2 regions of the Leifsonella bigeumensis genome follow, and region 2 is predicted to be linked to the other one. Evidence: predicted binding sites of a transcription regulator. Region 2 holds the regulator's gene; the other holds the start of a gene.
What was found. The regulator HspR, encoded in region 2, represses chaperone genes until heat shock. The targets are predictions, from matches to a motif close to AAGTTGAGTCNNNNNGACTCAACTT.
Positions count from the first base shown of each region.

Region 1 (15,769 bases), on a different contig from region 2:
CCATCCGAGGTTGGGGGCGGAGAGCACGGTTCCCGCGTGGTCGACGATGCCGGGCGAGCCGACGCCGACGCCGAGAAGCGGGCTCGTGGCGAGCGCGATGAGCTGACCGACGAGGTCGACGACCTTCGCGGTGGCCTCGTCGCCGGTGGCACCGGCGAGCGCGACCTCCCTGCGCTCGAGGATGGTCCCCTCGAGATCGAGGAGCGCGCCGCGGAACAGGGCGTAGTCGCTCAAGTCGATTCCGACGATCTGGAAGGCCGAGCGGTTGATGTCGAGGAGGGTGGCCGGCTTGCCCGGACGGGCATCCTCGCGCTGGCCGGTCTCGACGATGAGACCCTCGGCGATGAACTCGCCGACGAGGTCGGAGATCGTGACGCGGGTGAGGCCGGTGCTGCGGGCGATGTCGGCGCGGCTCTGCTGGCCGGCCCGGTAGAGGGTCTGGAGCACGAGCGAGCGGTTGTGATTGCGGGCGTGCTCCGGGAGCACTTTGGCGCTCGGGCGCAGGGCACGGCCGGAGGCGAACCCCTGGTTCGTATGGTCTGCGAAGCCGGATCCGCGAGTCGCCCTGCTGGTCGGCTGGGCGGTCTTCGGGGGGAGGCTTCGCTGCGCTCCCGCTGCAGTCATTTTGTTAGTAAAGCGTACAAACAAACTCCTGTCCAGCCTTTGCGCACTTTTTTCTGCCCTTTCCCTTTCGTGTGTCCCAAATGAAGGCACTCCGGCAGGTGGCAGCCGAAATATATAGGGCGTGCTCGCCAGATTCGTCGGATTGCCTTCATTTGGGACAGTGGGTCGAGATTGGATCGACAGTGGATCGACGACGCCCCCGATCGGCACGCCGGTCGGCACCTCGATTGATAGTCTCAACGGGACCCCACGGAGGAGTCCTCATGCACAGCACCCGATTGGCCGCGCGCCGATCCGCTGCGCAAGCAGGTCTCCTGGCCACGGTCGGGGCCGTCGCGCTCGTGCTCACCGCCCTCATCGTCGGCCTGACCGGGTACCTCGACTTCTCCGCCGCCGCGAGCACCCGGGACTACTTCGCGAGTGCCTCGCCGACCGCGCGCGGTGTGCAGGTCGAGACGAAGCTGGGCGACGACCCAGCCGCGCAGTCCGCTTCAGCCGACCAACTGTTCGCCCACGAGTTCGACGGCACTTCCGTCGAGATCACGCGGACCCTCACCGATTTCCCGCTCGCAGCGGCCCTCGTAGACACCGACGACAGCAGCGGCAGCGGCAGCGGCAGCAAGCAGCTCTCCCTCGCCGATGGCCGCGAAGCACGGATCACCCCCGCCTCGGATGCCGGCCTCACCGACTACGCGACCCTCGTCGACGGCGCGTGGCCGGCTGCGGCATCCGGTACCGACGGCAATGCCGGGACTGCCGACAACCCCATCCCCGGCGCCCTCCAGGCCGACGCAGCCAGGCAGCTCGGCCTGAAGGTCGGCGATGTGCTCGAGCTCGGCGCAACCGGAACCGCGAAGTCCGTCGAGATCGTCGGGACCTGGCTGCCGAAGGATGCAGGCGACCCGCGCTGGTTCGCCGACTCCGGGGCCACGACCGGCAACGCCCATCCGGCCGGCGACGGCACGGAGAGTTTCGGCCCTCTCATGGTCGATGAGGCGGTGCTCCCATCGCTCGGTCCGGTCCCCTTCGTGCACTGGACGATCATCGTCGACGCGAACCGGGTCGCACCGGGCGATCTCGCCCAGCTCGGGCAGGTCGCGACGAACCTGCGCCAGGCCATCATCGACGACGACACGATCGGCAAGGGCGACATCCTGGTGAGCGGCTCGCTCGCTGACACCACGACGACCGTGCAACGCGGCCTCAACTCGGCACGTGGGGTGACACCGGTTGGCATCCTGCTGGCCGGGCTCATCGGCCTCATCGCGCTCGTGCAGCTGGCGCGCCTGCTCTCCCTCGCCCGCCGCCCGGAGAACGCCCTGCTGCGGTCGCGCGGAGCGTCGGCGCAGTGGCTCACGGCCACCGGCATCGGCGAGGCCGTGGTCGTCGCGGTCATCGGATGCGCGCTCGGCTACGCGGCCGGCTCCGGAGCTCTCGTCGGGCTGTTCGGGGTGAGCGCCATGGCCTACGCTCCATGGGAGTTCGCCGCCCTCATCGCCGTCGCGGTGCTCGCAATCTACGGGACGACGGCCTTCCTGGACTCAATCCGGCTCGCCCAGCGCGACGCCGTCGACGACTCGGGCCGCACACGGGCCGCCGCGACGATCGGCACGGCGGTTCTCGCGGTCGCCGCGGCAGCGGTCGCGGTCTGGCAGTCCCTTCTCTACGGCTCGCCCATCGTGACCACGGCCCAGGGTGGAACGACCGTCGACCCACTCGCGGTCGTCGCCCCCACGCTCGCACTCATCGCGATCGCTCTCGTGCTCCTCGTCGTCTTCGGGCCGCTCACCGCCGCCTGGCAGCGCATCGCGACGCGACGGCCCAGGCTGCAGCCCTCCTATTCGGCGCGCCAGGTCGCCCGCGGCATCGGCAGCTATGCGGTCGCCGTGCTCGTGGTCTCGCTCGCGATCGGCGGGGTCGTGATCGCCTCCGGCTACTCGGGTTCCTGGCGATCGCTCGGCGACCGCAACGCCGAGCTCACCGCAGGGGCGGATGCCAGGATCACCCTGACGCAATCCGACTTGCCTCTCGCGGGCACCGAACCCGTCACCGGAGCGGACTTCCTCGGCGTCGCCGGCGTGACGGATGCCGTCCCAGTGCTCTCCACTCCCGTCACGATCGGCGACAACGACTCCGGCCGCCTCACCGCGATTCCGGCCGCGGACATCGGCGCGGTCGTGAACGACGCGGAGGGCACCGTCGACGTGGCGACCCTCGAATCGACGCTCAGCGGCTTCGAACAGCGCGGGGTCGAGTTGCCGGCGGGGACCACGTCGCTGAGTCTCGACGCCACACTCTCGGTGATTGATCCCACCACCGGGGAGCCGGCGACGACCAAGGGCTATGCGGGGACGACGCTGTGGTTCCAGGACTCGGAGGGCGGCATCAGCAGCACCGCCCTGCCCCAGCTCTTCGTCGATTCACTCGAAGCGGGCAAGTCGCTCACGACACCACTGACCGTGAAGTTCGCTCCGAGTGAGGCGACCCGATGGCTCGTCGCCATCGACTACTCGGTCCGCGCGGACAGCAACTGGCTCGAGATGCACTATGGCGGGCTCGTGGCGACGACGCCCTCGGGGGCGCAGCCGGTCGCGCTCGACACGCTGGGCTGGATGGATCTGCAGTACTCCGCCTTCGCGAACAGTACGCTCATGGACGCCGACGGCCTCACCCTGGGGCTTCCCGGGGCCCAGGACGGGCGCAATCGGCTGCGCATGATGGATGTCGGCGCGCAGGCGCTGGCAGCGGGGGGAGTCCGATTCGAGTCACCGCGCTCGGTTCCGGTCGTCGTCACCCAGGAATTCGCCGACGCCTACGATCTCGCCGTCGACGACAAGCTCGACCTTCGCTTCTCGGGCACAGGACTCGTCGTCACCTCAACCGTCGCCGCTATCGCGCCCGTCCTCCCCGGCGCCCCCTCGCCGAACCAGGCGCTCGCCGATCTCAACCAGTTGAACGACTACCTCCTGCGGGCGAGCCCCGTGGTCCCCCGCGCGAACCAGGTCTGGCTCTCGGCCGGTGGGCCGACCGTCATCGACAGCGAGGCGCTCGACACCTCGCTCCCGGATGGTGCCACCATCGTCACCCCGGCCAACGCGACCGACAACTCGTTCGCGGCGCCCGCAGAGCTCGCCCTGTGGATCGCGGCCATCGGATGCCTGCTGCTCGCGGTGATCTCGCTCGGCGCCGTCGCACTCACGGTCGCGCGGGCGCGCAGAGGGGAGGTCGTCGTGCTGCGCGCCGTCGGCATCTCGGCGCGACAGCAGTCGCGATCGCGCCTCGGCGAGTTCTCGGCGATCGTCCTGATCTCGGTCGTCTTCGGTCTGGTCGGAGGGCTCCTGGTCTCCGCGCTTACATCCGCGAACCTCGCCCGATCGGCCGTCCTCGGCATCCCGAGTGGGCTGCAGGCGACCCTCGCGTTCGCCGTCATACCCGGTGCCGGCCTGCTCCTGATCGGACTTGTCATCATGCTCGGGATCGCCGTTGTCTCGGCGAGCCGCGTTCGGCGCCAGGCACTCGACACCGACGAGCGGCTCGAGACCCGATGAACCGCCGATCCCGCACATCGCTGCCGGGGGTGCTCGCCCGGCAGTTCCGTGCCGATCTCGGTCCGTTGCTCGCGATGGCCGCGATCGTTCTCGTCGTCGCCACCCTCGTGTCTGCCGCGCCTCTCGCACTGCGCTCGCTCGCGTCCTCCGAGGTCGCCTACCAGTTCGAGAACCTCCCCGCCTCCCGGCGGGACCTCATCGCCAGATCTCCCGGCACTCCTGCGATCACTCCGGGAGTCGCACCGTTCGCGCAGTTCGATGAAGCCCTCGCGGCGATTGCCGCATCGGCGCCATCGCCACTCGACAAGGCTTTCGCGACGGCCGAGTACACCTTCGCGAGCGATCGACTGCACGTCGCCCGACGCAACGTCGAATGGAACGACCCGCAGACCCCGATCACGATCAACGTCGCACCCAGGCTGGCCGACCACATCCGGATGGTTGATGGCACACCGCCCGCGCCCTTCGAGAAGGTCGTCGACCTCGACGACAACGAATATCCGGGACGGCCGTTCGATCCATTCGACCGCAATCCTCAGGACCCCCAGATCGACATCGCACTCTCGGTCGACACCGCAGAAGAGGCCGGATGGGCGGTGGGCGAAGAGCGCTGGGTGGCCGTATCCGGAAACTATGGCTTCTACGCACGCCTTTCCGGCACGTTCGAGGCGGTCGACCCCAAGGACGGCTTCTGGGCAGCATCGCCCTCCGCGCTCCAGCCCGGAATCGACTACACCCCGTTCGGTGGGACGAACACTCGCATCGTCGTCGGGGCCGCCTTCATCGATCCTGGGTCCTGGCCGGCGATGGCGGACCAGACGTCTCTTTCCATGCTGACCACGGTCGCCATTCCCTTCTCCATGGCCGGGCTCACCGTGGAGGAGGATGAAGCGATCATCCCCCAATTGCGCGGCTTCACGAGCAACGCCCAATCGGTGGCGAACGTCGCCAAGCCCCAGGTGGTGACCTCCCTCACCTTCGGATCCGACGCCGAGACGACGCTCAGGACGGCTATCTCTCGCGCGGCAACGGCCACCGCCGTGCTCGTGATGGTCGCCTCCGGCCCGATCGGCGTCGCGATTGCGACCCTCTGGCTGCTCTCGCGACTCATTATGCTGCGCCGTCGCGACTCGCTCGCCCTGGGCTCCGCGCGCGGGGCGAGCGATACGCAGCTGCGCCTGTCCCAAGCTTTCCAGGTCCTCCTGCTCTCCGCCCCGGCCGCGGCGATCGGCGGCGCGATCGGGTACCTCCTGTTCCCCTCGTCCGCGAGCCCCGTCGCTGCGTGGTTCGCGGCCGCCGTCGCCGTCGTTCCGCCGATCCTCATCATGATCGCGGCGTCGCCCCGGAGCCTGCGGGCCGCCCGTGGCGACCTCGACCCGCGTGCCCGCGGCCGCTACCGCTGGGTGCTCGAGATCATCGTCCTCGCCCTGACAGCTCTCGCAGTGTTCCTCCTGCTCCAGCGCGGCCTCGCGACGAGCGCGGAAACGGTGGGCGTCGACCCGCTCCTGGCCGCAACCCCCCTGCTGCTCTCACTCTCCGCGGGGCTCATCGTGCTGCGGCTCTATCCGCTTCCGCTCCTCGGCTTCGCCCGCTCTGTGAAACGCAAAAAGGGGATCGTGGCGTTCCTCGGCGCGAACCGCAGCATCCGGGACCCCGCCGCCGGCCTCGCCCCCGTGCTCGCGATGGTCGTCGGCCTCGCGGTCGCCGTGTTCTCCGGCGTGCTGCTCGGAACGGTCACCGGAGGCGTCAGCACGGCCGCGCACTCGACGATCGGTGCGGATCTCCGCATCGAATCGCCCATCCTCGATCAGAAACAGCTGGACGACATCGCCGCCGTCAAGGGCGTCGAGGAGTCCGTCTCGCTGTACCAGTACAGCCGCCTGCAGAACCTGTCGGTCGAGGAGAACCTCTCCGTGCCGGTCATGGTCGCCGACACGGCTGCGCTCGCGCGCGTTCAGGAAGGTGTGCCGGGCGCCGCGCACATCGACCTCGACATGACGAAGCCGGTCACGGTCGATGGTGGCGATGACCGCATCCCCGTACTGCTGTCCCCCGACCTCGCTGCGAAGTACACGATCACCGAGGACTCCACCTTCGGCAAAGCGGACATCGTGAGCGCGGGCGACCCAGGCACATCGCCATCGCTCAGCGGCGTCGCTGACTGGGTACTCATCGATACAGCGCAGAGCGACGGATTCGGCATCTACACCTTCCTGCCGCGCATCACCCTCCTACGGCTCGATCCCGGAGCCGATATCGCTGCCGTCAAGGCCGAGCTGTCCCGGATCGCGGGCCCGGATGCCACCATCCAGAGCCCCGCAGATGCCGCCGCGCTCCTCAACGACTCTCCGGTCTCCGGCGGCCTCCAGCTCGCGCTGCTCGCCCTCATCGCGATCGTCGCCCTGCTGTGCGCCGGCACGGTCGTGCTCGCACTCATGATCAGCGGACCGGCCCGCGAGCGCCTGCTCGCCCTGCTGCGCACACTCGGACTCACTCGGAGTCAATCGCGTGGCATCACCGGGTGGGAGATCGGGCCGACAGCGCTCGTCGCGATCGTCACCGGATGCATCCTGGGCGCTGCGCTTCCGCTCATCGTGCTCGCCGGTGTCGACCTGCGACCGTTCACCGGCGGTGTGATGCAGCCGATCATCACGCTCAACCCCGTACTCCTCGGGATCGTGGTCGGCGGCTTCGCCCTGCTCGTGGTCGTGGCGACAGCGATCGCGATGGCGGCCGCGCGGCGCGTGAGCCTGGCTCGCTCTCTGCGCACCTCTGAGGAAGGATAGGACCATGACCGAAGCTCCAGCGACGGGCACCGTCTCCACCGCCGTTCCAGCACATGCCGAGCCGCACATCCTGTGCGCCGACCTCGTGCGCATCTTCGCCGCCGAGGGTGTCGAGGTGCAGGCGCTCCAGGGGCTCAACCTGCGTGTCGACCGCGGCGAGATGGTGGCGCTCGTCGGCGCATCCGGGTCCGGCAAGTCGACGCTGCTCACGATCCTCTCCGGCCTCGACACCCCGACCGCGGGCCTCGCACGCTGCGCGGGCAGCGACCTGCTCACGATGGGACGCAAGGAGCGCGTGCAGTACCAGCGGCACAGTGTCGGGTTCGTCTGGCAGCAGACCTCGCGCAACCTGCTCCCCTACCTCACGGCGGCCGAGAACGTCGCGATGGCGATGGCGGTCGCCGGCAACAAGACCAAGGACCGCAAGGGTCGCATCATGGAGCTCCTCGACCTGCTCGAGGTCGGTTACTGCGCCGACCGCCGTCCCACCGAGCTCTCCGGCGGCGAGCAGCAGCGCACCGCGATCGCGGTCGCTCTCGCCAACGACCCGCAGGTGCTTCTGGCCGATGAGCCGACCGGTGAGCTCGACGAGGCGACATCCTCTGACGTGCTCGAGGCGATGCGCGGGGTCAACGAGGGGCTCGGGATCACGACGCTCATCGTCACGCACGACCCGGCGGTCTCGGAGCACGTGAATCGCACGATTCAGATTCGCGACGGCCGCACCTCCACCGAGGTGTTGCGGCGCCGTGAGGTCGATGAGCACGGGCAGGAGCAGCACATCGCCGAGGAGTTCGCGGTGCTCGACCGCGTCGGCCGTCTTCAGCTTCCCGACGACTTCACCAAGACGCTCGACCTGCGCGAGCGGGTGCGGCTGGCCCTCGAGACCGACCACGTCGGGGTGTGGCCTGGCCACCGCCCGGCGAAGGCTGCGCCGGCAGTCCCGGATGCGCCTGCACCCGAAACGGGACCGGCATCCGAAAGTGGGGAGGCCTGGCAATGACCGACTCAGGCATGACCGACGCCGGTGTGACGCCGGGCGCACTTCTCGGCGTCCAGGAGGAGCCGGCCCCGGCGCTGCGCGCGGAGAGCGTGAGCCGCACCTTCGGCTCCGGTGCGCGGGAGGTCCACGCCTGCACCGACATCAGCCTCGAGGTCCACTCGGGCGAGTTGCTCGTCGTGCGCGGCAAGAGCGGGAGCGGCAAGACGACGCTGCTCAACATCCTCGGCGGGCTCGACCGCCCCACCTCTGGGGACGTGTGGATCGGCGACCAGGAGCTCACCAGCTTGAGCGACGGAAAGCTCGCAGAGGTGCGGCGCGGCAGGATCGGCTACGTGTTCCAGACCTTCGGGCTCATTCCGGTGCTCTCGGCGGCGGAGAACATCGAGGTGCCGCTGCGGATCCGCGGCACCGACCCTGCCGTCCGTGAGCAGCAGGTGGCCGAGATGCTCGAGCTGGTCGGGCTCGCCGACCATGCCGCGCAGCGGCCGTACGAACTCTCCGGCGGGCAGCAGCAGCGGGTCGGGCTCGCGCGGGCGCTCGTGGGCGAGCCGGACATCCTGCTCGCGGACGAGCCCACCGGCCAGCTGGACTCCCGCACGGCCGCCACCATGATGGACCTCATCGAGGAACTCGTGAAGGCCAGGGGGATCGCCGCGGTCATCTCCACGCACGACCCGCTTCTCGTGGCGAGGGCCCACAACGTCGTCGACCTGCACGACGGGCGGCTCGCGCCGCAGGACGGCGAAGCCCGGGGTCGCCACGCAGCCCCAGTACCGGCGGTCTGAAACTCGAAGGGGACCCGCAGTTGCCTGCAGGCCCCCTCCGGGCGAACGCTACGCGATCGTCAGTTGACGTCCGCCGGCAAATGCCTGAATCCGGTCGCCACCGACACCACCGTCGACGCCCCGCTGTCCCCGTAGCTCACGAGACCGAGGTAACTCGTCGACGCCCTGAGCTTCGACCAGGACGCGGTGTAGGTCGTCGGCACGCCCGCCTGGCCGGAAATCTCCGAAGGATCCAGCGTGAGCGGTGACCCACCGGGCAGAACCGAGAACGTCGTCAGGTCGAACGCCGTCGCCGGATTCGCGGAGAACACATCGACGAACACCAGGTACTTGCCCGCATCCGGCGAGTAGAGATCGACCCGCTCGTCCGCGGACCCGCTCGCCGACTGCCAGCCGGCGACCGGAGTGCCCTTGCTGTCCAGTTGGTAGACCGTGAGATCGAGGTCGGCAGAATCATCGACCGAGTTGAGGTCGAACCTGGCCAGCACCGTGCCCTTCGCGACCTTCACCATGTACTGGAACTCGGCTCCAGTCACACCGGATCCCGAGTGGTCCCTCTCCGTGTTGGTCGGATCGCGCTGCAGCGTTCCGGCGGTCAGGCCGGTCGTGCTGAGCGGGATCACTCCGTCGCCGCCAGGCGTGACGGTCACGTCCACGGAACCGGTGAGACCGGTGCCGCTCACCTCAGCCGGAGCCACAATCGTCACCGGCTGGATCGCGATGGGCGACCGGGCGACGGTCGAACCACTCGTCCAGGTGAGCGAACCGGTCGCGAACTGGTCGAGCGGAGCATCCGTCCGGCTGAACATCACCGTGAAGCTGGCCGTGTCACCAGGGCTCGCGAAGCTGAGCGTCGACGGCGAGACGACCGCGTCGATACCCGGGATCGAGACCGCTGCGGTGAATGTTCCCGCCTGAGTCGCCGTCACCGTGCGGGTGATCGTCTCCGGGGCCGTGAGGGCGCCGATGGCGATCGACGCCAGGTTGAGGTTGCTCGGGTCGATGGGATCGACCCCGACGTCGTAGCCGATGCCCTGGATGTACGCGAGCCAGTCGTCCAGGTCGTTCAGGTAGAGCAGGCCCGGTTCGAAGTACTTCGTCGGGTCGACATGACCTGCGCCCTGCACGAACGGATCGGTCACCGCGTCGCCCGCGCTGTCGAGCGTGTTGTACGCGCTCGTCATCATGGCCGACTTGATCTCGGACGGCGACGCGTTCGGCGACTTGCCGAGGTACAGGGCGGCGAGGCCGGTGATGTGCGGCGCGGCCATCGACGTCCCGGAGAGGAACTGGAAGGTCGGATCGCCACCCTCGGCGTTCGCACCGTCGGCGATGATCGCCACACCCGGCGCCGTGATGTCCGGCTTCAGGATGTCGCTGCCATCGGCCAGCACCGGCCCCCGCGAGGAGAACCCGGCCACCTGCGGCGTCGCGGGCTCGATGCCCGTCGAGTTGCCGGCGGCCATGCTCACCGTCGCCCCCGCCGTCGCCGCGTAGGCCATGAGCGCGTCATGGAACTGCACGTCGAGGTGGATGGTCGGAACCGAGTGGTTGTCGAGGTCTGTCGACCCCGCGACGACGTTGATCAGGATCATGCCGATTCCGCCGGCCCTGGCGACCTCCGCCGACTTGTCGACACGGGCGATCACACCGCGCTCGCACACAACGATCTTGCCCGCGGTGAGCGCGGGGTCGAGCGTGTTCGCGAAGCACAGGTTGGCATCCGTCGCACCCGAGAGCGCGACGGCCGAAGCCAGCACGAGGTCACCCTCGAGCGGAGGCGCGCCCGGCGTCATGTCGAGGGTCACGGATGCCCCGGCCATCGCCGCACCGTTGCCGAGCGTGGCCGTCGCCTCGTAGCTCGGGATCGTGCTGGCGGCGACCGTGGTGATCCAGGGTGACGCGTTGTCGAGCGTCGAAGCGCCCGGCCCGTCGTTTCCGGCGGAGGCCGAGACGAACACCCCCGCCGCCGCCGCACCGAGGAAGGCCTGGTCGGTCGCGGAGACGGTGGTCTGGGCCGCGCCACCGCCGATGGAGAAGTTGATGACGTCGACGCCGTCGTCCACCGCGGCATCGATCGCGGCGATGAGGTCGGATGTCGCGCATCCGTCGTCCGCGGTCGTGGTCGGGTCCTGGCCGGTCCAGCACACCTTGTACGCCGCGATCTTCGCGGCCGGTGCGACACCGGTGATGGTGCCGAAGCTCACGCCGTCGATCGAGGCCGCGACATCCGGGTTGCCGGCCGCCGTGCTCGAGGTGTGCGAGCCGTGACCGTCGCCGTCGCGCGGTGAGAGGTACTCGCCGAGGTCGGTTCCACCGATGTTGCCGGCGCCGAAACCGTCGACGAAGTAGCGCGCACCGACGAGCTTCGTGGTGCAGTCGGCCGCCGTGAACTGCACACCCGTGACGCACTCGCCGGTGAAGGTGTTGCCGTCGCCCTTGGCGAACGTGATGGCGGACCCGGAGAGATACGGGTCGGCGCCCGGCGTCGTGCCGAGCGGGTCGCCGGCGAAGGACGGGTTCTCCGGCGCGATGCCGGTGTCGAGCATGCCGACGACGACTCCGGCGCCCGCGTTGCCCACGCCGCCGAGGGATGCCCAGACGCCATCCGGACCGTCGAGCCCGAGGAACGAGGTCGAGGGAACGGCGGCCACGTGACGCAGCTCATCCGGGGCCAGGGCCGCGACGTTCTTGTTCTGGGAGAGTTCGATCGCCTGCTTCGTGCTCAGGTGCGCGGCGAAGCCGTTGAGCGCGAGGGTGTACGAGTAGTCGATGGTTGCGCCGACCGAGGCGGCGACCGCCTTCTGCTGCTTCTTGAGATAGGCGGTGTAGCTCTGCACTGAGCGACGATCCGCCTTGAGCTGTTCACCTTCATCCGGCTTGGTCGGGGCGAAGCCGTCGACCCCGCCTTCGTAGGTTGCGGCCGAGGCGTCGACCAGGGTGACGATGTAACGTCCCGGTGCGAACGATGTCTGGCCGTGGCCGCCGATGGAGGTCGGGGCGGCGATGGCTCCGAGCGCAGGCCCTGTGATGAGACCCTGCGCGACGAGGCCGGACGCGATGAGTGCGCTGGTGGCGACTCCCGCGATGATTCTTCGAATGCTCACGGATGTGTCCCTTTCTGAGCAACATGGATGGATGCTGCAGTCGGGTCTGCGCTGGACTCACGTTAGACCCGGTCTACCCCCGTAGGGGTCACATCGTTACCATTCTGTGACCAAACTGTGCCCAGGCGGGATCGGCCTGCACCCTTCGCGCAGGGCGAACGCGAGGAGCTGGCACTCTCATGGGTAGAGTGCTAATTTCTTAATAGTTGAGTCAGACCGACTCAAGTATTGAAGGAGTGATGAACTTGGCCATGTACTTCGACCCGTTCCGTGAACTGGACCGCGTCGCCGCGAACCTGCTGGACGCTCGGCAAGGCCCCCGCCTCATGCCCATCGACCTGCACAAGGACGGCGATCTCTATATCCTGAACGCCGACCTTCCGGGCATCGACCCTGGTTCGGTGGACGTGGATGTCGACGGGCAGCTGCTCACGATCCGTGCTGAGCGCACCTCCCGCAGCGACGACGTCAAGTGGCTCGCCCACGAGCGCCCGAGCGGCTCGTTCCTGCGTCAGCTGAACCTCGGCGACGGAATCGACACCGAGCACATCAGCGCGAACTACGACAACGGCGTGCTGAGCGTCATGATCCCGGTGAGCGAGAAGGCGAAGCCGCGCAAGGTCGCGGTGCAGTCCGGCGCCGCGTCGGCCCCCGTCGAGGTCAACGCCGCCTGACGCTCACGATGCGGCGTTTCGCCGGTGGCGCCCTCGTTCAGACGAGCGCATCGCTGGCGGGACGCCGCACCGTCGTCTTCCGGGGACCAGGCGTGCTGCCGGGCAGGAGCGCACGGAGGGCGTTCAGGATCGTGATGAGGTCGACGACCTCCTGCAGCGCGGCGCCGATAACGGCGGGCAACCATCCGAAGGCAGCGGCGAGCATGAGCCCGACACTGATCGCGATGCCCAGCCAGATGCTCTGAAGGGCGATGTGCACTGTGCGCCGCCCGATCTCCACGGCATCCGCGACCCTCGACACGTCGTCGACCAGGATGACGACATCGGCGGATTCGCTGGCCGCCGTCGAGCCGCGCGCACCGAGCGCGATCCCGACACCCGCCACGGCCAGCACCGGTGCGTCGTTCACTCCATCGCCGACCATGATGACGGGCCGCGGAGTCGCCGAGCGGACGAGATCCACTTTGTCCTGCGGCAGGCACTCCGCGTGGACGTCGTCGATGCCGAGCTGCTCCGCGATCGGCCTCGCCGTCTGCTCCACATCCCCGGTGAGGAGGACGAAGCGCCGGATGCCGCTGCGACGCAGTCGCTCCAGCGTCTCCGGCGCCTCCTCCCGCAGTTCGTCCCTCAGCACCACGGTGCCGGCGAAGCGGCCATCCACCGCGACGTAGACGGCGGCTTCCCCACTCGCGAGCGAGCGACGCTGCACGCCGGTCGCGCGGTCGGCCACGAAGCCCGGCTTGCCGACGATCACCTCGCGGCCGTCGATCGTCGCCTCGACCCCGTGCGTCGCCACCTCGCCGGCCCGGCTCGCCTCGCGCAGGGGGATCCCGCGATCCGCCGCCGCCTGACGCAGCGCCGCCGCGAGCACGTGCGAGGAGTACTGCTCGGCCGACGCGACGATGCCGAGTAGCTCATCACGGCCAAAATCGGGGCCGAAACCCGGTTCCGGATGCAGCGCGACGACCTCCGGCACGCCTTTCGTGAGCGTGCCCGTCTTGTCGAACGCGACCGTGCGTGCCACGGCGAGTTGCTCGAGGGCCCAGGCCCCCTTGACGACGACGCCCGTCTTCGAAGACCGGCTCATGCCGGCCATGAACGAGATGGGCGCTGCCAGCAGCAACGGGCACGGCGTGGCCACGACGAGCACCTCCGCGAACCGCACCGGGTCGCCCGAGATCGCCCACGCGATCCCTCCGATGACCAGCGCGATGACCGTGAACGGGATCGAGTAGCGGTCGGCGAGCCGCACCATGGGTGCCCGGCTCGCGGAGGCCTCTGCCACGAGTTTGACGATGAGCTGGTACTGGCTCGCGCTCGCGACCGCCGTCGCGCGGATGTCGACCGCTCCGGGCCCGTTGATCGCGCCGCTCCACAACTGGTCGCCGCGCACCTTGTCCACGGGCAGGCTCTCGCCGGTCAGGGTCGACTCATCGAGAGAGGTCTCCGGGCTCTCGAGCACGGCATCCACCGGCACGATCTCCGACGGGCGCAGCAGAAGCCGGTCCCCGACGGCGACCAGATCAACAGGGACATCCTCGATCCCCCCGGAAGCCGTGTACCGGTGCGCCTGCAGGGGGACCCGGTCGAGCAACGACCGGAGGTCGCGTTCGGCGCGCCCGGCAGCGTAGTCTTCGAGCGCCTCGCCACCCGAGATCATCAGGACGATGATGATGCTCGCCCAGAACTCTCCGACGACGACCGTCGAGACGATCGCGATGACCGCGAGCACGTCGAGGCCGAACTGCCCACGTAGGAGCCGGCGCATCATCGACCAGGCCTGCATCGCTGCGACGATGAGCGCGAAGCCGCTGATGACCCACTGCGCGATCAGGACGTTGCCGGTGAGCGCGAGGCCGAGCCCGGCGACGCCGACCACCACGGTGATCGCGACGATCGGGTAGCGCCGGATGGCGGACTTCAGCCAGCTCATGTCTTCATTACTATCCGCAACCGGTCACGGATTCCAGCTAGGTGAGCCTGACCTTTGTTCCGGACGAACTGTGCCTGAGGTGTCGAAGGTGACCGTCAGCCCAGCCGCGACTTGAGGTTGTCGGCGAGCGCTCCGAGGAACTCCTCGGTCGTCAGGTGGCCCTGGTCCGGGCCGACGAGCAGGGCGAGGTCCTTCGTCATCTTGCCGGACTCGACCGTCTTCACCACGACATCCTCGAGGGTGTGGGAGAAGTCGATGAGCTCCTGGTTGCCGTCGAGCTTGCCCCGGTGGGCGAGCGCGCGCGTCCAGGCGTAGATCGACGCGATCGGGTTCGTCGAGGTGGGCTTGCCGGCCTGGTGCTGGCGGTAGTGGCGTGTGACGGTGCCGTGCGCGGCCTCCGCCTCCACGATCCTGCCGTCCGGAGTCGTGAGCACGCTCGTCATGAGCCCGAGCGAGCCGAAACCCTGGGCGACGGTGTCGGACTGCACATCGCCGTCGTAGTTCTTGCAGGCCCAGACGTAGCCGCCCTCCCACTTGAGGCTCGACGCGACCATGTCGTCGATGAGGCGGTGCTCGTAGGTGAGACCCGCCGCGTCGAACCTGGCCTTGAACTCGTTTTCGAAGACCTCGGCGAAGAGGTCCTTGAACCGGCCGTCGTAGGCCTTGAGGATCGTGTTCTTGGTCGAGAGGTACACCGGGTAGCCGCGGTCGAGGCCGTAGCTGAGCGAGGCGCGGGCGAAGTCGCGGATCGAGTCGTCGAGGTTGTACATCCCCATGGCGACGCCGGAACCCGGAGCCTGGAAGACCTCGAAGCTCTGCGGCTCGCCGCCATCCTTCGGTGTGAAGGTCATCGTGAGGGTTCCCTCGCCCTCGAAGCGGAAGTCGGTCGCGCGGTACTGGTCGCCGAACGCGTGACGGCCGATGATGATCGGCTTGTTCCAGCCGGGGACGAGGCGCGGGATGTTGGAGATGATGATCGGCTCGCGGAAGATCGTGCCGCCCAGGATGTTGCGGATCGTTCCGTTCGGGCTCTTCCACATCTTCTTGAGGCCGAACTCCTCGACGCGTGCCTCATCCGGCGTGATCGTCGCGCACTTGACGCCGACGCCGTGCTTCTGGATGGCGTGGGCCGCGTCGATCGTGATCTGGTCATCCGTCTCGTCGCGCTTCTCGATCCCGAGGTCGTAATACTCGAGGTCGATGTCGAGGTACGGGTGAATCAGGGTGTCCTTGATGGCCTGCCAGATGATCCGGGTCATCTCATCGCCGTCGAGTTCGACGACGGTCCCTTCAACCTTGATCTTCGACA
Region 1 is NZ_BAABAE010000002.1:100,894-116,662, reverse strand. Features, by position in the region: gene ABD678_RS03485 (ROK family transcriptional regulator) at 1-624, opposite strand, end outside; gene ABD678_RS03480 (ABC transporter permease) at 888-4,172, shown strand; gene ABD678_RS03475 (FtsX-like permease family protein) at 4,169-6,958, shown strand; gene ABD678_RS03470 (ABC transporter ATP-binding protein) at 6,963-7,961, shown strand; gene ABD678_RS03465 (ABC transporter ATP-binding protein) at 7,958-8,746, shown strand; gene ABD678_RS03460 (S8 family peptidase) at 8,806-11,853, opposite strand; gene ABD678_RS03455 (Hsp20/alpha crystallin family protein) at 12,099-12,527, shown strand; gene ABD678_RS03450 (heavy metal translocating P-type ATPase) at 12,565-14,460, opposite strand; gene ABD678_RS03445 (NADP-dependent isocitrate dehydrogenase) at 14,556-15,769, opposite strand, start outside.
Region 1: a site for HspR is predicted at 12,057-12,081, ahead of ABD678_RS03455 (Hsp20/alpha crystallin family protein). Genes of this name have one in related genera too.

Region 2 (15,769 bases):
TCGTCGGAGCCGGTCGTGCGCGATAAGAGGCGCATCGACCCGGAGACGGGCGAGGCCCGCAAGGACGTCGAGGATGTCGGAGAGAAGTTGACCGACGACGACCTCGCCAGGCTCCTCGAGGAGCCGGTGCCGGCCGAGTCGGGCTCGGAGGCGGATGCCGCATCCGAGCATCTCGAGGACCTCAAACGGGTTCAGGCCGAGTACGCGAACTACCGCAAGCGCGTCGACCGCGATCGGTACGTCGCTCGCGACCTCGCCGTCGCCGAGGTCATCACCGGAATACTTCCGGTGCTCGACGATCTCGACCTCGCGCATGCGCACGGCGACCTGGAAGGCAGCCCGCTGGAGCTCGTCGCGCAGAAGCTGCGCACGATCTTCGGACGGTACGGCCTTGTGCAGGTCGGGGAGGCCGGCGAACCGTTCGACCCGAACGTCCATGAGGCGATCGCCCAGATCCCGAGTAAAGACGCCACGAGCAACACGATCGCCGAGGTCGTCCAGCCCGGATACCGGCTCGGCGAGCGGTTGCTCCGTCCGGCCAAGGTCGCCGTTTCCGTTCCCGAGGAGTAACCGTGGCCAGCCAGGACTGGTTCGACAAGGACTTCTACAAGGTCCTCGGAGTGTCGAAGGACGTCTCCCAGGCCGACCTCAAGAAGACCTACCGCAAGCTTGCGCGCAAGTACCATCCGGACTCCAACCCGGGCGATGCGAAGGCCGAGGCGAAGTTCAAGGAGATCAGCGAGGCGAACGCCGTGCTGTCCGACCCCGAGCAGCGCAAAGAGTACGACCAGATGCGCGCGATGGGCTCCGGCATGCCGCGATTCGCGGCGGGCGGCCAGAACGGCGGGTTCGAGGATGTCTTCGGGGGCATGTTCGGCGGCGGCGGCAACCAGCGCACGAGCTACCAGGCCAGCGGCTTCGAGGACATCTTCGGCAGCATGTTCGGCAATGGAGGATTCGGCCAGGCGAGCGGGGGATTCCGCGGAGCGGGCGGTCCGACGAAGGGGCGCGATATCACGGCCTCGACGACGCTCGACTTCATGACCGCGATCAAGGGCGATACTGCTCGGCTCCAGGCATCCGGCGGCAAGCCGATCAGCGTGCGCATCCCCGCGGGCGTCGCGGATGGGCAGAAGATCCGACTCAAGGGCAAGGGCGAGCCGAGTCCCGACGGCGGCGCCCCCGGCGACCTCACGCTCACGGTCACCGTGCGGAAGCATCCGGTGTTCGAGCGGGAGGGGCAGAACCTGCGGGTCGACGTTCCGGTCACTTTCGCCGAGGCGACCCTCGGCGCGACGATCGAGGTTCCGACCCTCGGTGGCGAGCCGGTGAAGCTCAAGATCGCGCCCGGAACCCCGAGCGGACGCGTACTGCGCGTCAAGGGTCGCGGGGTCACCACCGCGAAGGGCACCGGCGACCTGCTCGCCGAGATCGTCATCGCTGTACCGAGTCACCTCACGGTCGACGCGAAAGAGTACCTCGAGAAGTTCGAGAAGGCCATGCCGGTGGAGAATCCCCGCGCCGACCTCATCGCCAAGGCGAAAGCATGACGATGGACGAGAACTCGCCGCTCTTCGCGATCGCCATGGCCGCGGACCTCGCCGGGATGCACCCGCAGACGCTCCGACAGTATGATCGGCTCGGCCTGGTGAGTCCTCGGCGCACCGCCGGCCACTCCCGCCGCTACTCGATGCGGGACGTCGCGCAGCTGCGGGAGATCGCCCGACTCGGGGCGGAAGGGGTGAGCCTGGAGGGCATCCGGAGGGTCCTCGAGCTCGAGAATCATGTCACGGAGCTGCAGGATCGGGTGCGCGAGCTGGAGCGGGCGCTCGCCGACGAGCTGCTCAACCGGCCAGGTCGGCGCGTCTTCGCCGCGGGAGAGTCCGGCGACGTCGTCTCACTGCGCACGGGGACGCGGGCGCAGCGCAACACCCAGCTCGTCGTCTGGCGACCGCTCGACGAGTGACCGTCACCATCAACCGCACCGCACACTGACCGCACCGATCGAAATCGCGATTCGCACAACCAGGAGAAACGAACGATGACCATCGAGAACCCACCCCCGGCGGCACCGCAATCCGCCTCGCCCTACACAGCACAGCCCCCTGCAGTCCAGCCCGCCGCGGCCCAGCCCTCTGCCGCCCAGCCCTACGGCGGGCCGCCGCCCTCGTACCGTGCCGTGCGGCCGCCGCTCTCGACGCGCGAGAAGCGGGGTGCGTTCTGGGCCGGCGCTGTCGGCTTCAACGTCCTGACGCTCGGCTTCACGCTCATCGTGGTCCCCCTCGTGGTCGCCGTGTTCGGCGCCTTCTTCGCAATCCTGTTCGAGCAGGTCGCGCGAAGCGGGGATGAGCTCAGCACCGGGTTCCTGGCAGTACGCGGCTTCTTCGCCTCGTTCGACTACGGGATCGTGGCGATCATCGGTCTCGTGGTGGTGATCGTCGGCCTCGCGATCATGACGGCCGCGCTCTTCGCGAGCAGATCGATCCTCCGTTCGCACGGCACGACCCGGCCGTGGGCCGTCACCTGGGCCGGAGCCGGGATCGCCATCATCGCCTATTGGCTGGTGGGATGGATCCCCACCGTCGTGCTGCAGTTCCTGTCGGGCGCATTGACGGCGGCCGGCCTCGACGGCTGGGCGAACTTCGGAACGACCGGCCTCCTCGGCTTCCTGCTGGCACTGGTCGTGAACGCGGTGATCGGCTGGCTCGCCTGGTGGTGGATGGCACACGCGTTCCGTCCGGCTTCGGCCGGTGCCGTGACGGCGGAGAGGGCGCAGGGATAGGAAGATGGCGAACATGCAGGGCGCACCGGCCAGCGACGAGGAGCAGAAGACCGCTCTCGAGCAGTATGGGGTGGATCTCACCGCGATCGCCCGCACCGGAAAGCTGGACCCGGTCATCGGTCGCGATGCGGAGATCCGGAGGGTGAGCCAGGTGCTCACACGACGCACCAAGAACAACCCGGTGCTCATCGGGGAGCCGGGCGTGGGCAAGACCGCGGTCGTCGAGGGGCTCGCCCAGCGGATCGTCGCGGGTGATGTCGCCGACTCGCTCAAGGACAAGCGTCTCGTCTCCCTCGACCTGGCGGCCCTCGTCGCCGGCGCGAAGTATCGCGGCGAGTTCGAGGAGCGGCTTAAGGCCGTGCTCAAGGAGATCAACGACGCCGACGGCCAGATCATCACCTTCGTCGACGAGCTGCACACCCTCATGGGTGCGGGCGGTGGCGAGGGCTCCGTCGCTGCGGCGAATATGCTCAAGCCCATGCTCGCGCGCGGCGAGCTGCGCCTCATCGGGGCGACGACCCTCGACGAATACCGCGAGTTCATCGAGAAGGATGCCGCGCTCGAGCGCCGGTTCCAGCAGGTCTACGTGGGCGAGCCGAGTGTCGAGGACACCATCGCGATCCTCCGTGGGCTGAAGGAGCGCTACGAGGCCCACCACAAGGTCGCGATCGCCGACACCGCGCTCGTCGCGGCGGCGGCGCTCAGCAACCGCTACATCTCGGGTCGCCAGCTTCCCGACAAGGCGATCGACCTCATCGACGAGGCGGCGAGTCGCCTGCGCATGGAGATCGACTCGGCCCCGGTCGAGATCGACGAGCTCCGGCGCGGCGTCGACCGGCTCAGGCTCGAGGAGCTGGCGCTCAAGAAGGAGAAGGACGAAGCGAGCAAGGCGCGGCTGCAGAAACTGCGCGACGACCTCAAGGACAAGAGCGCCCATCTCGCCGAACTGCAGGAGCGCTGGGAGAAGGAGCGGGCATCCCTCAACCGGGTCGGCGAGCTCAAGGAGAAGCTCGACAGCCTCCGTATGCAGGCCGACCGCGCGCAGCGCGAGGGCGACCTCGAGCTGGCCTCCCGGCTGCTCTACGGCGAGATCCCGGTCATCGAGCGCGAGGTCGCGGATGCCGAGAAGTCGGAGGCCGAGACCCCGCTCATGGTCAACGACCAGGTGACCGCGGAGGACATCGCCGCCGTCATCTCGGCGTGGACCGGCATCCCGGTCGGACGTCTGCTGCAGGGTGAGACCGAGAAGCTCCTGCACCTCGAATCCGAGCTCGCGAGGCGGCTCGTCGGCCAGAGGCCCGCCGTAAAGGCTGTGGCGGATGCTGTCCGTCGCAGCCGTGCCGGCATCGCCGACCCCTCGCGCCCGACCGGCTCGTTCCTGTTCCTCGGCCCGACGGGTGTGGGCAAGACCGAGCTCGCCAAGGCGCTCGCCGAGTTCCTGTTCGACGACGAGAAGGCGATGATCCGGATCGACATGAGCGAGTACGGCGAGCGGCATTCCGTCGCCCGGTTGCTCGGTGCCCCTCCCGGGTACATCGGGTTCGAGCAGGGCGGCCAGCTCACCGAGGCGGTGCGGCGGCGTCCATACTCGGTCGTGCTCATGGACGAGGTGGAGAAGGCGCATCCGGATGTCTTCGACGTGCTTCTGCAGGTGCTCGACGACGGCAGGCTCACCGATGGCCAGGGGCGCACGGTCGACTTCCGTAACGTGATCCTCATCCTGACCTCGAACCTCGGCAGCCAGTTCCTCGTCGACCCCGACCTCAGCTGGGAGCAGAAGGAGGAGGCGGTCACCGCGATGGTGCGCCAGGCGTTCAAGCCGGAGTTCGTCAACCGGCTCGACGACATCGTCATCTTCTCGCCGCTCTCGGAGGAGGATCTCGGCCAGATCGTCGAGCTCTACGTCGACCGGTTGCAGCGTCGCCTCGCCGACCGTCGCCTCGACCTGGCCGTCACGCCGAACGCGCGGGCCTGGCTCGCCGAGCGGGGCTACGACCCGATCTACGGTGCCCGGCCGTTGCGCAGGCTCATGCAACACGAGATCGACGACCGGCTGGCGACGGCGCTGCTCGCCGGTACGACCAGGGACGGGGACACCGTTCTCGTCGACCTCGATCCGGAGGAGGATGAACTTTCGGTGCGCAGTACTTGATAGCCTGAACGGCGATGACTGAGCCCCGCCTTCGACAGCGCCCCACGAAGGCGAGCCACTTCCTTCCCCACGTGCAGGGCCTTCGTGCCATCGCCGTGATGCTGGTCGTGCTCTACCACGTCTGGCCCGGACGCCTCTCCGGCGGCTACATCGGCGTCGACATCTTCTTCGTCATCTCGGGCTTCCTCATCACCGGGCAGCTCGCCCGCGAGCTCGACCGCACCGGCCGGATCGCCCTCCCGAGCTTCTGGGCGAAGCGCGCACGTCGCCTGCTCCCCGCCGCCATCACGGTGCTCGTGTTCTGCGCGCTCGCCGTGCTCTTCCTGCTGCCCCTCTCGAGCCTCGTCTCCGAGGCGAAGGAGATCCTTGCGAGCACGTTCTACTTCGAGAACTGGCAGCTCGCCCTGAGCTCGGTCGACTACCTCGCCTCGCATGACGCCACGACCGTGCAGCACTACTGGTCGCTCTCGCTCGAGGAACAGTTCTATATCGTCTGGCCGTTGCTACTGCTCGGTGCGACCTGGCTCGGTGTGAAGTTCTTCGCCGCGCGGCGCTGGCTGCCGATGGTGGGGATCGTCGTCGTCGTGAGCGTCGTCTCGCTGGCAGCATCCGCGTTCTACACCGCCACCAATCCGGCTGAGGCGTACTTCGTGACGTGGACGAGGTTCTGGGAGTTCGGGGCCGGGGCCATCCTGGCATTGCTTCCGAGGCTGCGCCCGACGGGCGCGTGGTGGCCCAACCTGATCGGCTACGCGGGGCTCGCGATGATTCTCGCCGCGGCATGGTTCTTCGATCGCGACACCCCCTTCCCCGGTTACACCGCACTCCTTCCGGTGATCGGGACGGCCATGGTCATCACGACCGACCGTGCGAAGCACTGGTGGGATGTCGGAAGCGTGCTGGGCGGGCCGCCGCAGCGCTTCGTCGGTGACATCTCGTACTCGCTCTACCTGTGGCACTGGCCGCTCATCATCGTCGCCCCCTACATCCCGGGCTGGGGCCTCTCCGGCTGGAACCGGGTGGCTCTCATCGCGATCTGCTTCCTGCTGGCCTGGCTCACCAAGAAGTTCATCGAGGATCCGGTCCGCACCTGGAAGTTCTTCACCCTGCGACGTCCTCGCATCACGTACCTCGGTGTGATCGGGCTCATGGCGGTGTCGAGTCTCTTCGTCGGTGCCGCGTGGGTCGTCAACAACCCGCGTTACGAGGCGGAGGCCGCCGAGCTGCAGCAGATCCGCGCCGACCTGCCCGACTGCTTCGGTGCGCTCGCCGGTCCCGACTGCGAGAACCCGGAACTCGCCGGCGCGATCATCCCGAGTCCCGGCTTCGGCAACGCGGACTCCCCTGGTCACGTCGAGTGCTTCGTCCAGCTCAACGAGTCGGCGGTGAAAGCCTGCCACTTCGGCTCGGAATCCCCGGATGCTCCGCGTATCGCCCTCATCGGCGACAGCCACGCCTACCAGTACATCGAGACCCTCATCGCGCTCGCCGATGAGCGCGGCTGGTCGCTCACGACCTACCTCAAGGGCGCCTGCCCGTGGACCACGGCACCGGTGAGCGGGCCGAGCCCGGCGTTCACGGCATCCTGCGTCGACTGGCGCGCCAACCTCGCCGACGAACTCTCGGCGGTCGCGCCCTACGACGTGGTGTTCACCGCGGCGCTCGCGCACACGCCGTACACGGTCAGCGCCGCCGACCACGATGAGGTGCTGCGCGATGGCTTCCTCGAGGCGTGGAAGCAGGCCGCCGGTGCGGCGATCGTCACGATCGTCGACAATCCCGACTTCGTAGAGGACCCGAACAAGTGTCTCCGGAACGCAGCACCGGATGCCTGCACGGAACTCCGCGCGGACGTGCTCGCACAGACCGACCCTCTCGCCCTCGCCGGTGCCATGGCGGGTGCGACCGTGCTCGACTTCACGGACAGCTATTGCGACGACACGGTGTGCTTCAGCGTTGTCGGAGGGGCCAACGTGTACCGCGACCAGGATCACCTGACGCGAACCTTCGCCCTCACCCTCGGCCCCGCGATCGGGGACGCGATCGCCGCGCGACTGCCCTAAGCGAGCGCGGGGATGACCTCGCGCTCGAACAGTTCGATCCCCGAGCGGTCGTAGGCGGCCTCGGGGAAGTTGTGGATGGCGTAGCCGACTCCGAGGTCTCGCAGGCCCGCGAGGCGCTCCGCGACCTGCTCGGCGGTTCCGGCGCCCGGTGAGTTGCGGTAGTCGCGGGCGAACGCCGCGGCGCGCTCAGCGCCGAGCGCCGGCACGAGGCGTGCCTCGATCGCGTCGAGACGGTCCTTCACCTCGGCCTCGGTGTCGGCGACGACCGTGAAGAGGTTCGTTGAGCGCACGATGCCCTCGAAGTCGGTTCCGACCTCGGCGCAGTGGGTCCGCAGCAGTTCGCTCTTCTCGGCGAAGACCGTTGGGTTGCCGCCGGCGAAGTTCGTGTAGTCGGCATACTTCGCCGCGATGCGCAGCGTGACCTTCTCGCCGCCGCCGGCGATCCAGATCGGGATGCCGCCTTCCTGCAGCGGGAGCGGTCGCACGATCGCGTTGTCGACCTGATAGTGGACGCCGTCGAGGGTTGCGGATCCGGTCTTCCAGGCCTGTCGCATGATCTGCACGCCCTCATCGAGCCGGGCGAGGCGCTCGCCTGCGCGGGGGAAGCCGTAGCCGTAGGCGCGCCACTCCTGCTCGTACCAGCCGGCGCCGATGCCCATCTCGACCCGTCCGCCGGAGATCGCGTCGACCGTGGCGGCGACTTTCGCGAGGTAGACGGGGTTGCGATAGCTCATGCAGGTGCACATCTGGCCGAGCCGGATGCGCTTCGTCGTCGCGCCGAAAGCGGACATGAGCGACCATGCCTCGTGCGTCGCCTCCTCGCTCGGAACCGGCACGGTGTGGAAGTGGTCGTACACCCAGATCGATTCCCACTGCCCGCTGTCGGCGTGTGCGGCCAGGCCGCTCATCGCCGTCCACTGGTCGGCCGGGTCGATGCCGACGAGGTCGTGACGCCAGCCCTGCGGTACGAACATTCCGAATCTCATGAGGGTCAGCCTAGAAGCAATCAGTGGAGGTGATGTCACCTCCACCACTTCCGCAGGGTGGCGCCGGTATCAGGCGGTCACGGGCTGCTGTGCCGAGGCCGGCTGGTGGGGTTGGGGTTCGAGCGTGCGGGCCAGGTTCGATCGGGCCAGCAACCAGGCCAGCACGGATGCGCCCGCCAGGGCGGTGAGAGCCAGGAGCCCGGCTGCCGGGCTTGTACTCCACACCCCTTTGAAGAGGAACAGTGCCGTCACCGTGCAACTCGGTATGCCCAGGATGATCAGGAACCAGGCGGTGAACCGCGTCAGACCGGAGAGTCCCAGCGCCAGCAGCAGGAAGAACAGCGACCACATGATCGCCCAGGTCAACCAGACGACCGCGAAGATCGGGTCGGGACCGATGCTGATGATGCTGTGATAGAACGCGATCGCGGCCACGAACGCGCTGAACCAGCCGAAGCCCTCCGGCTCCAGCTTCAACAGGATGTTCAGCCCGAAGTACAGGTAGGTGATCCCGAAGAGGTAGGTCGGCCAGGTGCTGTTGATCACCGCGGCATCCGTGCTGTTCTGGATGAGGATGATCGTGGGCAGGACGACCTGCATCGTGCCCACGAACAGGTTCAGGATGGCCGCGCTGCGCGCGGGCACGATGCCCAGGGAATTGAGTCCGTTGACGAGCAGGACGATTCCGACGAAGAGTAGTCCGATGTTTCCCATGGGATGCTCCCGCGTCAGTCGGTGAGAAGGTCGAGGAACGTCTCCGAGGAGATCACCGGAGCGAAGAACTTGTTGATCCGGTCGAAGGCTGCCGGCTCCGACTCCGCGTGGTGGCAACCCGTCGCATCGCCGATGATGATCGGTAGCAGGCCGTTGTCGCGGGCCGCTCGTGCGTTGCCTTCAACGCACCAGTCGAGGTGGATGCCGGTGATGACGACGACCTCGACCTTCTTGCGGGCGAGTTCCAGGGGTAGATCAGTGCCCACGAAAGCGGTCTGCAGCGCCTTCTCGAAGAGCTCGTTGTCGCCGGGGCGCACGAGTTCGCGCAACTCGCCGACGAGTTCGTTGTCCCACGCGATCTGCTCCGGGGTGGCATCGAGGGCGCCCGTCCAGGAGTCGTACTGCACCGTGTCGAAGGCGGACTGCGGGTAACCCTGCCGGAAGACGGAGTAGCCGATCCAGTTGAAGGACACGAAGTTGTCACGGTGGCGAGCCGCCTCGACGGAGCGCACGGTCGCCTCGAGGCTTCCACGGAGGTCGTGACGTTCGCCATACTGTACGCCCCCCGGCTTGTAGAGGGAGTTCGATTGACTCACCGAGAGGAAGGCCGCCGGTCGCCGGAGGATCTTCCGCAGGTCGAGTTTTTTCCAGTGGTCGGCCAATTCTGGAATCGACTCGACGTTGGTGGTCGGGATGCTGGTGTCGATGAGCGTCATGGCTTCTCCTTCAGGTTTCTTCTACGCAGAGTAGAGAAGCCGGAAACCGCACGCGATCGACGTGACGCCGTGTGTCTGGTTGTGACGTAACATTCCCGTGGTTGCGGGCTGTCTCGCCGCTTGGGTCAGGGCGTGAGCTCCCGCACGATGGCGGTGACGAAGGCGTCGATGTCGGCCTCCGTGGTGTCGAAGGAGCACATCCAGCGCACCTCGCCGGTCGCCTGGCTCCAGTCGTAGAAGCGGAAGACCTTCCGCAGCCGGTCGGCGACTCCCGGAGGCAGCACGGCGAATACCGCGTTCGACTCGGTGGCCTGGGAGAAGGAGAGCCCCGCGATCGAGCCGTCGGCGATGCGATCCTCGAGCGAGCGCCGCAGGTGCGCGGCCATCGCGTTGGCGTGGCTCGCCGAGCGCAACCACAGGTTGCCCTCGAGGAGGGCGAGGAACTGGGCGGAGACGAAACGCATCTTGGAGGCCAGTTGCATGTTGAACTTGCGGAGGAAGAGGAGGCCGTCGGCGGCATCCGGGTTCAGGACGACGATCGCTTCGCCGTAGAGCATGCCGTTCTTCGTGCCCCCGAAGCTCAGCACATCGATGCCGGCGTCCGTCGTGAACTCGCGCAGTCCCGTGCCGAGTGCGGCGGCGGCGTTCGCGATGCGGGCGCCGTCCATGTGCACGGTCATGCCCTTCGCGTGGGCGTGCGCGGTGATCGCCTTCAGCTCGTCGATCGAGTAGAGGGTGCCGAGCTCCGTCGTCTGCGTGACGCTCACCGCAAGCGGCTGGGCGCGGTGCTCGTCGCCCCAGCCCCAGGCCTCCTGATCGATGAGCCCTGGGGTGAGTTTGCCGTCGGGGGTCTCGACCGTGAGCAGCTTGAGCCCGCTCACGCGCTCCGGCGCCCCTCCCTCGTCGGAGTGGATGTGCGCCGTCTTCGAGGAGACGACCGCGCCCCAGCGCGGCAGCATCGCGGTCAGCGCGGTGACATTCGCCCCCGTGCCGTTGAAGACCGGGAACACCTCTGCCTGTGCGCCGAAGATCTCGCGGATGCGCTCGTGCAGACGCTCGGTGTAGACATCCTCGCCGTAGGAGACCTGGTGGCCTTCGTTGGCCTCGGCGATCGCCGCGAGGACCTCGGGGTGGGCGCCGGCGTAGTTGTCGCTCGCGAAGCCACGGAGCTGGGGATCATGAAGTCGAGTCACCGACCCATTCTCGCACCGAGCGTCAGCGGGCGAGTGCCTCGGAGAGTTTCACGCGGGCGCCCGTGCGCAGGAGTGCGTTCGAGTAGATGCGGGCTCCGATCACGATGACGACCGCGGTCGTCGCCAGCAGGATGGCGAGCGAGAGCAGGGGCTCCCACCACGCTGCATCGCCGAGGAAGACGCGCATCGGCATCCCGACCGGCGCCGAGAACGGCACGTAGGACATGATCGCGAGCACGACGGGGTTGTCGTTGAACGCGATCACGAGGATGTAGGGCAGCATCACGAGGATCATGACCGGCGAGGTCGCGCTTCCGACATCCTCCTGCCGGGAGACGAGGGATGCGGTCGCCGCGTAGAGCGCGGCGATCATGATGAATCCGAACACGAAGAACACCACGAACCAGGCGATGGACGGCCCGAAGCTCGCGAGCAGTTCGGCTTGACCCGTGACGGTCAGGCCGATGGCGGCGAGGGCCGCGATCGCAGCGATCTGTGCGAAGGCGAGCAGACTGTTGCCGAGGACCTTGCCGGCCATGAGCGCCCGCACCGAGATCGTCGACAGGAGGATCTCGACGATGCGGGTCTGCTTCTCCTCGACGACGCTCTGCGCGATCGTCGTCCCGAAGGTCATGGCCGACATGAAGAACACGATGCCGAAGGCGATCGCCGCGAGGTAGGCGAGCAGCGGATTGAGCGCGTCCGGATCGAGCAGTTCGACGGTCGGTGGGGTGCTCAGCGCAACGACGAGGGATTGCGGCGCCGAGTCGAGCGCGAGGATCTGGACGCCGGTCGGCGCATCCTCCGCGGGAACGAGCGCGGCCTCGACCGTGCCGTCCCGCACGAGTTCCCTGGCGGCCTCGACGGAGTCCACCGTCGTGACCCTCAGGTTCGGGAGCTGCTCGGCGACCGCGACGGCTGCGCCGGTCGCGGCGACGTGCATCTTCGAGTTGGCGGTGCCGAAGAGCCCACTGGCGAGGATCGACCCGAGCACGGCGAGCATGAGGATGCCGGTCGAGATGAGGAACGCCTTGCTGCGCAGCTTCATCCGGATCTCACGCTCGGCGACGAGCCAGGAGCTCGCCGCGAATCCGGGGTTCTGGAAGGTGGTCACTGGATGACCTCCCGGAAGATCTGGGCGAGCGACGGTTCCTGCGGGGCGAACCGCAGCACGCGGCCCCTGTCGAGTGCAGCACGCAGCACGACCTGGGCGGCATCCGGACTGTCGGCCCGGAACACCGCATGCCCGCCGTCGATGCTGATGGTCTCGACGCCCTCGTCACGCACCCACTCGGCCGGGCCCGTCACGACGAGTTCGTATTGGGACTCCCCGAATTCCGCGCGCAGCTTCTCGCGGGATCCGGAGGCCCGAACGGCGCCATCGGCGATGACGACGAGGTCGTCGCACAGGCGCTCGACGATGTCGAGCTGGTGTGAGGAGAAGAGCACGGGTGCACCGCTGGCCGCACGGTCCTTGAGCACCCCCTGCACGGTCTCGACGGCGATCGGGTCGAGACCGGAGAACGGCTCGTCGAGCACGAGGATCTCCGGGTCGTGCACGAGAGCGGCGGCGATCTGTGCGCGCTGCTGGTTGCCGAGCGAGAGGCTCTCGACCGTCGTGTCCGCTCGCTCCTCGAGACCGAGTCTCTCGAGCAATTGCGTCGTGTTCCGCTGCGCTGCGGCCGGCGTGAGCCCGTGCAGGCGGGCGAGGTAGACGATCTGCTCGGCGACCTTCATCTTCGGGTACAGCCCGCGCTCCTCCGGCATGTAGCCGAAGCGCCGCCGATCGGTGTCACCGAGGTCGGCTCCATCGAGGGAGACGCGCCCTGAGTCGGCGGAGAGCACCCCGAGGATGATGCGCATCGTCGTGGTCTTGCCCGCACCGTTCGCGCCGACGAAGCCGGTCATCCGGCCACCGCCCACCGTGAACGACACGTCGGTGAGTACCCGCTTGGAGCCGAACGAGCGGTTGATGTTGTCTACCTGAAGCACCCGACTACCCTAAGCCACTCCCTCGCCAGCCGTTTGTGCGCAATATGTGTCGGAAAGGATCAGTCCTTTCCGACCAGAATCGCGCACAAACGGTAGGCCGTGGCTCAGTCGGAGGCGCCGGTGATGCCCGCCGTCGACTCGATGACCGCGGTCATCTTGCGCGAGAGCGCCTCGTAGAACATCGAGAGCGGGAACTCGTCGTCCAGCACCGCGTTCGTCAGGTCCTTGGGCAGTCCGTCGAGCGGCAGGTCGCGCGTCGCCCACTTCGACGCCGGATGCGGTGCGAGCGTCCCCGAGACGAGGTCGTACGCGGCGAGCCAGTGCGCGACCTTCGGACGGTCGATCGAACGCCAGTACAGGTCGCCGATCGCCTCGCCGAGCGCGTTGACGACATCCGGAACCTCGTCCCAGTCGATGCTGAGCGTCGTGTCGGTCCAGTGCAGCACGTGGTGCTGGTGCATCCAGGCGAACAGCAGCTGGCCGCCCAGCCCGTCGTAGTTGCGCACCCGGCTGCCGGTCAGGGCGAACCGGAAGATGCGGTCGAAGATGACCGTGTACTGCACGAGCTGGGCGTGCTTGCGCGTCACGGCATCCGTGTCGTCAGCCCTTACCAGCTTCACCGACTCGCGGAAGGCTGTGAGGTCGCAGCGCAGCTCCTCGAGCGAGTAGAGGAAGTACGGCATCCGCTGCTTGATCATGAACGGGTCGAACGGCAGGTCGCCGCGCATGTGGGTGCGGTCGTGGATGAGGTCCCACATGACGAAGGTCTCCTCGGCGAGCCGCTGGTCCCCGAGCAGCTCGAGGGCGTCATCCGGCAACTGCAGCCCGGTGATCTCGGATGCCGCCGTGACGACCCGGCGGAAGCGTGCAGCCTCGCGGTCGGCGAAGATCGCACCCCAGGTGAATTTCGGCGTTTCGCGGACGGCAACGGTCTCGGGGAAGAGCACGGCGGCGTTCGTGTCGTAGCCGGCGGTGAAGTCGAGGAACTGGATCGGGACGAAGAGCTTGTTCGAGTACTCCCCCGCCTCGAGCGCGGCGACGAACTCTGGCCAGACGACCTCGATGAGCACCGCCTCCACGAGACGATCGCTGCTGCCGTTCTGCGTGTACATCGGGAACACCACGAGGTGCCGGAGCCCATCGATCCGGTGCTGCTCGGGGTGGAACGCCACGAGCGAATCGTAGAAGTCGGGAACCCCGAAGCCCCCCTTCGCCCAGCGCTCGAAATCGGCGACGAGGGCCGTGAGGTATTCCTCGTCGTGCGGGAACAGTGGTGCGAGCTCGCCGATGGCCTGATCGATCGCGGCGACGAGCTTCTGCGCCCTGGCGTGGTCGGCCTTCTTCGGGACGCTGCCGTCCTGCGCCTGGAGCGGGCGGATGTCCGTGGCCGCCGCCTTGAGGGCGAGCCACGAAGGGTTCTCGGTGACGTTGCGGACGTCCCCTTCGACAGGCTCAGGGCGGCGCTCGACGACCTCGGGTTCGCCAATGATGGACTTCTCGTGGATGAGCTGTGACATGGTTCGACCTCCCGTCGTCGTGAGCGCGGATATTGCTGCTATCCAAGGGTATCCGGCGGATCGTGGCGTTTGGTTGTGAGATCCTGCGGAAAGCTGCGTGGAAGGCGGGTCGATTCAGAGATTGTGTTCGCCGAGCCACTCGAGCAGCACGCGTTCGAACTCGGCGGACTGCTCGACGCTCGGGATGTGCGCGGAGTCGGGGAACCGGCATCCGTCGGCGGCGGGGATCGTCGAGACGAGGTATTCGTATTGGGCGAGAGTCGGAGAGAGGTCGTGGTCACCGACCATCACGAGCGCGGGCACGGCGATGTCGACGACGCGGTCGTAGGCCGGGGGCTCGAGCGGGATCGGGGTGGGGTTCTCGGCGGCATGGCGCGCGTTCACGGCGTTCAACTCATAGGCGGTCGCCACGAAGGAGGGGTCCAGGGCGGCCGCGGAGCGGTTCGGGCCGAAGTCCCACAGCTCGACCTCGCGACGCGCGACCGCTTCCCAGTCCTGCGCCTCGTACAGCCGGTCGAGCTCGTCGAAGAGCTCGTCCTCGCGCTCGGTGAGCTCGACCTCCGGGAACCCGCTCGGGCCGGAACCGATCGTGACGAGACCGGCGACGCGATCCGGATGCGCGACCGCGAGGTCGATCGCGATCGAGCCGCCGCGCGAGCATCCGATCACGGTCGTCCGGGCGACACCGAGGTGATCGAGCAGGTCGAGGGCGTCAGCGCGGTTGGAGAACGGTACGTCCTCGGTCTCGGTCTGCCCGTAGCCGCGCGTATCGAAGCGGATGACGAAGTGCCCGGCTGCGAGGGCGGCCACCTGCGGATCCCACATCCGCAGGGAGGCGATGCCGGCGTGGATGAGGAGCACGGCGGGCGAGGAGATCTGCCCGTCGGTCTCGTAGTAGAGCGACGCCCCGTCCACGTCCAGGTGCGGCATCCCTTCACGCTACGCGACGAGGCCTCGCATGACCAGCGTCACGCCCACCGCCGGTTCGCCCACCGCTCGAACAGGCCGATGAGGGCATCCGTCGTCTTGCCGACGAGAGCGAGCAGCAGGATCGCGAGGAACAGTCGGTCGGTGCGGCCGTTGTTCGACGAGTCGATGAGCAGCCAGCCGAGGCCCATGGACGCGGCGATGAGTTCGGCGGCGACCAGGAAGAGCCAGGCCTGCGCGAGGGCTAGCCGCAACCCGGAGATGACCGAGGGGAGCACCGCGGGCAACTGCACGGTGGTGAAGAGCTTCACGCCGCTCAGCCCGAAAGCCCGCCCGGCCTCGACGAGCTGCCGGTCGACGTGGCGCAGCGCCGAGGACACGGTCGTGTAGACCGGGAAGAAGGCGCCGATCGCCACGAGGGTGATCTTCGACTCCTCGCCGATCTTCATCCAGAGGATGAGCAGCGGAACCCAGGCGAGCGACGGCACCGCCCTGATCGCCCCGAGCGTCGCGCCGAGCAGGATGTCCCAGGCCCGGGAGAGCCCGACGACGGCGCCGAGCAGGATGCCGAGCCCTGCCCCGATCGCGAACCCGATGAGCACGCGCTGCGTCGAGATCCCGATGTAGAGGCCGAGCTGTCCACGGGCGGCGAGGTCGATCCCGGCCTGCACGACCATCGCCGGCGTCGGAAGCTGCGCGATCGTCCAGGCGCCCGAGGTCGACAGGA
Region 2 is NZ_BAABAE010000001.1:369,018-384,786, forward strand. Features, by position in the region: gene ABD678_RS02030 (nucleotide exchange factor GrpE) at 16-570, shown strand; gene ABD678_RS02035 (DnaJ C-terminal domain-containing protein) at 573-1,550, shown strand; gene ABD678_RS02040 (heat shock protein transcriptional repressor HspR) at 1,553-1,966, shown strand; gene ABD678_RS02045 (MFS transporter) at 2,042-2,782, shown strand; gene ABD678_RS02050 (ATP-dependent Clp protease ATP-binding subunit) at 2,787-4,934, shown strand; gene ABD678_RS02055 (acyltransferase family protein) at 4,949-6,997, shown strand; gene ABD678_RS02060 (LLM class F420-dependent oxidoreductase) at 6,994-7,983, opposite strand; gene ABD678_RS02065 (AmiS/UreI family transporter) at 8,053-8,697, opposite strand; gene ABD678_RS02070 (cysteine hydrolase family protein) at 8,712-9,413, opposite strand; gene ABD678_RS02075 (threonine aldolase family protein) at 9,539-10,606, opposite strand; gene ABD678_RS02080 (ABC transporter permease) at 10,629-11,720, opposite strand; gene ABD678_RS02085 (ABC transporter ATP-binding protein) at 11,717-12,598, opposite strand; gene ABD678_RS02090 (DUF6421 family protein) at 12,703-14,115, opposite strand; gene ABD678_RS02095 (alpha/beta fold hydrolase) at 14,230-15,045, opposite strand; gene ABD678_RS02100 (ABC transporter permease) at 15,084-15,769, opposite strand, start outside.